DNA from 2 places in the Paenibacillus sp. T2-29 genome. Region 2 is predicted to be linked to the other one. Evidence: riboswitches for the same ligand, from Rfam matches in the RefSeq annotation. Region 2 holds a riboswitch; the other holds the start of a gene.
The links. A riboswitch is a leader RNA that binds a small molecule or an ion and turns the genes downstream of it on or off. The one in region 2 is predicted to bind cyclic di-GMP.
Positions count from the first base shown of each region.

Region 1: it holds a riboswitch for cyclic di-GMP, as region 2 does, so the genes downstream of both, ACU1JV_RS25690 (transglutaminase-like domain-containing protein) here and ACU1JV_RS07590 (glycosyl hydrolase) in region 2, are expected to answer to the same signal.

Region 1 covers NZ_JBREVE010000014.1:73,468-77,213, reverse strand. The annotation lists gene ACU1JV_RS25695 (collagen binding domain-containing protein) at 1-1,124, opposite strand, end outside; gene ACU1JV_RS25690 (transglutaminase-like domain-containing protein) at 1,484-2,293, opposite strand; cyclic di-GMP riboswitch class I at 2,306-2,387, opposite strand; cyclic di-GMP riboswitch class I at 2,428-2,506, opposite strand; gene ACU1JV_RS25685 (helix-turn-helix transcriptional regulator) at 2,614-3,351, opposite strand.
Region 2 covers NZ_JBREVE010000002.1:396,846-400,591, reverse strand. The annotation lists gene ACU1JV_RS07595 (sugar phosphate nucleotidyltransferase) at 381-1,757, shown strand; cyclic di-GMP riboswitch class I at 1,913-1,994, shown strand; gene ACU1JV_RS07590 (glycosyl hydrolase) at 2,008-3,609, shown strand; gene ACU1JV_RS07585 (hypothetical protein) at 3,658-3,746, shown strand, end outside.

The sequences.
Region 1 (3,746 bases), on a different contig from region 2:
TCGTATTTCTCCACTTTTTTGCCTAAAAAATCCCCGCGTTGAACAGTGACTGTAGCTGTTGCGGAGGTATCCTTCACATCGTCCCCTGAAAAAGTGGCTGTGTTGGAGAAACGAGTATCCTCGCTTGTTATGTTTGTGGAGTATTGAATTCGGTAGGCGCTGTTAATACTCTCCTCGTTAAAACGGATTCTGAAGCCCGGCACAACCGGATCAGCCTCTACTGTATACTTATCTGCGCTAACAGTGTCCCCCAGCACGGTGGTTCCGTTCACACTAATTTGTAAATGGTTTACCCGGATGGAGTCCTTGACTAGTTCTAGTCCTTGGGGAGTTGGGTCGGTTACTACAGCGTGTTTGATAGGATCCAAGTGTTTATTTACGTCAACTGTCCAATGAATTTGGTCTTTTCCATCAAACTTTCCTTGTTTCTCCATTGTAGGACCAGCTGCAGGCTTAATATTTACGATAGCCGTTTGCTCGCCGCCTTTGATCGGGATCGCAATAATAACTTGTGTACTGCCTTTTTCTATTTGTGTGCTAAATTCAGTTTTGATCTCTAGCTTACCGCTGACATTAGAGTGGCTTTCTACGTAATCATTAAATGTCATAACCACTTTACCTTGACGGTCTACGGTAAAATGACCTACTTCTCCATCTGTATTCGTCAAAGGAGACGTAATATCTGTGTAAATTTGGAATTGCTCAGGTAATTGAAAGGTAAAGGTGTCTCCAGCTTTATACGTATGGTTCGGCAGTTCCCATTCATAGCCTAAATGGATGGCGGAACCAATATCAATACGGCTATCGGGATTATACACTGCATCAATAACACTTCCAGTAGAATCTGTAAGGGTTAGCTTGGTTAAAATACTTTCTTGAGTTGCCCTAACTTCAGAAGTTGAGCCAGCAGTTGGTTCAGGGACTGGAGCCGGGACAGCAGGTGGGATGTTAATTGGCTCTGAGGGCATTGGATAAACATCGTTAGTCACACTCTGAACCGGATCGGTTCCTGGGGTCACTGGCAGAGTAGAGTCGGGATTTTGTGCATAAGCTTGTGTTGTGCTGAACAAACACTGCAAAAAGAGCAATAGCGCAACCGTTGCTGTATTCCATTTTTTTCTCATACGGTAAACAAATCTCCTATTCTTAAAATACTCTTATTTAACGGCTAATGGTTATTCCTTCGAGGTCGAGAGAACTGTATTTATATATTCATCATTCATTCATATGATGCTATGTTAGCCGCATTAATTACTTGTTCAGAATTTATGAAAATTCATGTTCGGGATGAACCTCCTCCTTTTGACTCGAAATTAGATAATGGTTGGAAATCTCATTGTCTTCCTGGACTAGAATACATGCCACATCTCAACAATTTCTCAACAAGGATAGAAAAAGAGCCTTGATCATGTGATCAAGGCTCTTCAAGAAATGTAGTTCTATTTTTTCATTTTTTAAAAAATATGAATTAAAAACATTGATATTAATATTGCTTTGTTTTAATGTATTTGGAGGGATCTTTGACCATTTCGAATTTCTGTTTACCCATATACAGTGCTGCATCTACTGTAGTGTCTACGACCACCCACTGATTATCGATGTAGACCTCATTCCAGGCATGATAAGTGTCCACGTAGGAAGATTTGCCCATAACCAGCTTGGTTGGTACATCTACACTTCGTAACATAGCAGCCATCAGTGAAGCATAACCATAACAAATATCTTTTTGAGAGCTTAGCGTATGATCAATTTGTGGCAGATAGTCAGTCGTTAAGGCAAAGGCCTGATTGGAGTCATACTTGATATGACTAATTACGTAGTCATAGATTTTTTGCAGCTTCTCGCGATCCGTTGTTGCACCTTGGGTTAACTCACGGGCTTTTTGAATCGCTTGATTAGTACTACTCCAGTTAATATTTTGAACGGAATTAAGATACACCGCTTTGCTATCGTTTAGCTTTAACTCGATCGTATCTTGTCCTATCACTTTATATTGATTACCACTAAGCTGTTCTAAAATACTGATGTTATAGTTCCCATTACCCATTTGGAGAGGAAATACTTCTTCGGATTTCCCGGGTGTTAAATTATAAGAGTATTTTTGTGCATCTTTGGTAACCAAAATCTTGGTTTTAACGTTAGGTTTAACAGGGTAGCGCACACTGACCGTCCCATGATTTACATTGTTTTGGTCCAACCATGCAACACTATCAGCAGCGTAAATTGTCGAATTTAAGAGAATTGCGGACAGCATGAAAAATAGGAGAAGTGTGGAAAGTATCATTTTCCCCATAAAAAACTTCCTTTCGGTGGCCAGGCTGCCATCATCAATAGAAGGCCCTATAGCTTTGCGTCCCTGCCTTTCGACAGGTTTGCCATTTCGTATAAAGTTTTCGGGAAAAATAAGCACGACAAAAAGCCACTTCAACCGGTAGCTGGCTGCCATCATACAGAAGGCCCTGTAGCTTTGCGTCCTTGCCTTTCGACAAGTTTGCCATTTATCCTGAATAGCTTGTACTATTATTCTATCAGTTAGGTACTCTATTAGGCAAGTTTAAATCTCAGATTTTCGCTATTTATCGACAAAGAAAGCTTGCAGATTATACATAAGACCTATTTTATACGGTTTCCCCATTTTTTGCGATAGGAATGAGGCGTTTCTCCAATGTGCTCTTTGAACAGATTGATAAAATGACTTGTGTTGGGAATGCCCACATATTGTGCGATGTCCACAATAGCTACATCACTAGTTTTAAGCCAGCTTTGAGCAGCCGTGATACGAACATTAATAAGATACTCAATAGGGGAAAAGCCAATCTGTTTTTTAAAGTTTTTAGCCAGGTTGAACTTGTTTAGACCAAACATTTCTGCTAGCGAATCCAGCGTGATCCGCTCACAATAGGATTGATCCAGATATTGCTTTACCTTGCGCACCTCTGCAGTTCCATCTGAATTTGCATTGGGATTGGTGTAAGGGTGCTGTAAAATAATCGTTAACAAGTCAACGATTATCCTGGATGAGAGCAGCTCAGATGATAAGCTTCGTTCTGGCTGTACATGTAATAAGGTGCGCAGCTTGTCCAGTACTGTACTTGAATCCTTTAGTGAGATTACGGGCTTATTGTGTTTATCGAATTGTTCGTAGAAATGGTCAATAAGATTGCCATATAGATTCACACTAATAAACTCCCATGTCTTCTGACAGGAAGTTTTGTACTGTACATATTCTTCGCAATTAATAAAAAGCATATCATGAGGTTTCAATATATAATCCTTGCCCCGGTATTGTAATTCCCCTCTCCCAGACAGAGTAAAAAGGAGCAAAAAAGAGGTGAGCTTTTGCCGTTCCATTACATAAGCATCTGTTTTGAAATAGCCTATTTCCTGTATATAAAAGAGGGATTTTTTAGCAAAAGCAGAGGGTGTACATATAATTGCAACTGGATCATCGCTCCAGACATACTGGGCATTTTTTTGGTTTGTTGTCATATCCAATTCCTTTACAAAAGAACAATTTTAGTAAGACAATTGTAGTTTGTTTCATGAATATCCTTTTAGAACCGGAGTTCCCATTTACAAAGGTTATTTTATCACATTAAAGTATATTCATGTATCGATTTGGGGTTATACATCATATAACAAAATTAACCAGAAGGCACCTATTTGAAAAGGATAAGGTCATTCTGGAATTTATTCCTTAAATTGATGGAATAAAGAATGAGGTTGGAAATAATTAATTTCCTCAA
Region 2 (3,746 bases):
ATTAAGACGTCATTGCGGTTGTCGCAGCAATCTTGGCAAGGCGTTACGAAACCTCGATTACTAGAAGCTTGCAAGCACAGCGGGCAAGGCCCGAAAGAGTGAGATTTTTACAGGCTGACCGGACTTAATAATGTCCGGTCGTGCCTTTTGCACCACAAGGTATGATCGATATGATGCATATTTGAGTAGCGAAGGGTTGGATTTGAATCTGGAGAAGCGATAGCGTTCGCCTTTGACTTGGGATTCTTACATATAAATGTCTTACACAATCCGAAGAATCCCACGGCAACAGCGATCGTAAGATCAAATCGAGCCCGTAGCGGGCTACTCAACCTTGCCCCATTCGATCACCAACCAATATAGAGAGGAAGTGGAGATTTATGAAGCTCGTACTTTTGTCTGGTGGTTCCGGTAAAAGATTATGGCCGTTATCCAACGATTCCCGTTCCAAACAATTTTTGAAGGTACTGGAGAGCCCGGAAGGGATTTCGGAATCCATGGTACAGCGGGTATGGAGACAATTGGGAGACAACGGATTATCCGAATCCTCGTTTATTGCGACAGGGAGAGCGCAGGTCGAAATGATCCAGAGTCAAATCGGATCGAATACGCGCATCATTGTTGAGCCGGAACGCAGAGATACTTTTCCTGCGATTGCGCTGACAGCGACTTATCTATATTCCATTGCGGGTGTTTCGCCTGATGAAATTATAGCTATATTGCCTGTAGATCCTTATGTAGAGGATGCATTCTTTGCTTCCGTAGCCCAACTCGAACATACACTTCAGGAGAGTGAAGGCAAGCTTGCATTAATCGGGGTTGTCCCTTCCTATCCTTCAGAGAAATACGGTTATATTATTCCGAAAAACGATGCCACTCAAGGTAGCACAGGCTACCGCGAAGTGAGCCATTTTCAAGAGAAACCCGACCGGGAGCAGGCGGAGCGTCTAATAGAACGCAATGCTCTATGGAACTGCGGGGTTTTTGCATTCAAATTAAGCTATTTGCTGGATATTTTGGCATCCAAGGGCCTGCCGCTGAATTATGAAGAAATGCAAAAACAATATGCATCTCTGGAAAAAATCAGCTTTGACTACGAAGTAGTCGAGAAGGAAAAAGACATCGTGGTGCTTCCGTACGATGGTTTTTGGAAGGATCTAGGAACCTGGAATACACTCACAGAAGAGATGTCTCATCAGCAAGTGGGTAGAGGGGTAGTAACGGAAGATTGCGTCAATACGAGTCTTATTAATGAGTTGGACATTCCTGTGGCGATCATTGGAACGAATGATCTGATTGTAGCCGCTAGCCCAGATGGCATTCTTGTGACCAATAAGGCAGAAAGTCCACGCATCAAGGAAGTGCTCAAGGCTCATGATCAGCGTCCAATGTATGAAGAACGTCGTTGGGGACAGTATCGGGTTGTAGACTATGTAAAGTATGACGAGGGTAATGAGGTACTGACCAAACGAATCCGCGTACACAAAGGTAAAAATATCAGCTACCAGCTTCACTTCAAACGAAGTGAAATCTGGACCATTATTAGCGGCGAAGCGGAAATTATTTTGAATGAGAAGCTGCATAAAGTAAAGGCCGGTGACGTAGTTCGCATCCCTGAAGGGACGAAGCATAGCATTTTGGCTGTAACCGATGTGGATTTGATTGAAGTTCAGACTGGCTCTGAGTTGGTTGAAGAGGATATTGTACGCTTTTGTATGGATTGGAATGAAATTTCTCGTCATCAATTTATCTCGTAATTATTTGCGTAAAAACGTAAAAAAGAAGATTTGATGAAAAATAATGGCCCAAACTGTCGAAATTGGGCGAAAACCTGTAAATTCATGAACATGACCTATTAAATTTTGGTAAAAAAAAGTCGATACTTAGGGTAAGAAGGAATCCAAACTCCTTCCAACGATAAACGCAGCCCTGTCGAAAGACTGGTACGCAAAGCTAAAGGGCCTTCCCGTAAGGATGGCAGCCTGGCTACCGAAAGGAAGAGCTAAAGTGAGATTCAATTTTATTCCTCTGTATCGACTGATACGTCATGTACTCCCCGTTGTTATACTTTTTTCTTTGTTTCCCGTCGGCTTTGGTGATTCTCTGTCTGTGGTGAATGCCGCTTCATTACAACCTGTTAATTCGGACGCTTCTACTCAGGCCCGTGAACTATACAATTATTTACTCAGCATCTCTGGAAAGAAAACAGTCACTGGTCAGCATGATTATTTGGAAAGTCCAGATGAATTAAGCAACAAGGTCCAAAAAATCAGCCAGGCGTATGTGGGTCTGCACGGCTATGAGATGGGAGCCATCTCTGGTCAATCCGACACTACAGAAGCAGCACAACGTAAAAATGTTGTCGATAGCGCTATTCGTTGGAGCAGAGCTGGTGGCATTGTGACGATGACTTTTCATGAAGCGTTGCCGGGTAGACCGCTGACTTGGGCCAATGTGCAGGCGAAAGTAAGTCAGGCGGAGTTCAATAAATACGTGACACCAGGCACTACGCAGTATAACCTCTTCATTGCCGATCTGGATAAGGTCGCTGTATCGTTAAAGCAGCTTCGTGATGCAGGTGTTCCAGTATTGTGGAGACCTTATCATGAAATGAATGGTGACTGGTTCTGGTGGGGAAACAAAAACAATTTCAATCAGCTATGGAATATCATGTACGACCGTTTTGTAAACACGCATCAGTTGAACAATCTGCTGTGGGTGTGGAGTCCCAATGCTCCCAATTCCTACACTGTCCCGTATACCCCGAAATATCCGGGGGATGACAAAGTGGATATTTTGGCAGTAGACATCTACAACAATGATTTTAAGCAAAGTCATTATGAAGGACTGCTCGGGTTGGCACGGAATAAGCCGATTGCCATTGGCGAGCATGGTGAGATGCCTAGCTCTGAGGTGTTGCAGGCACAGCCCAAATGGGTGTATTCCATGACTTGGGGCAAGATGCTGATTGAGAATAACACAACCAATCAAATACAGGATTATATGAACGATTCGAGGAGTTTGACACGGGATGATGTGAAAAATGGGCTGGCAGCAATCCAACAACCTGGGGCAGATGTGCCGACTTTACCGGATGAGGGACAAAGTGAGCCTATCCCGGTTCCGCCAGTAGTAATCGTACCTCCAGCTCCGACTCCTCCTTCTGTTCCTGATGTAGTATATGTGAACGGGCTGCGGGGCGAATATTTTAACAATATGAATGTGAACGGCAGTCCTGTTTTGATCCGTACAGACAGCAAGCTGGATTATAACTGGCGCGCCGTTGCTGCTGATCCCAAGGTAAATGCCGACCAGTTCTCGGTTCGCTGGACAGGTAAAATCAAACCACAATACAGCGAGACCTATACATTTACAACGATATCCGATGATGGTATTCGCGTATGGGTAGACGGCAAGCTGGTGATTGACAGTTGGTTCAAACAAAGCTGGACAGAGCGTAAAGGCAGTATTGCTTTGGAAGCAGGTAAAATGGTAGATCTAAAAGTGGAATACTATGATGAAAAAGGCGATGCGATGGCTCGTCTGATGTGGGAAAGTCAGCATGAAGCGAAAGCGGTGGTTCCCGGAAACGCTTTGTTTCTTCCTTGATAGATACTCTTTCCCGGTCATAAATTTTGAGGAGAGAGGGTGTATCATATGATGAAAAAATGGTTGACCCATAGGTATACGGTCGTATTATCCGGATTACTAGGTGTCGCAGCTCTAACCATGATCGCTTGGTTTAT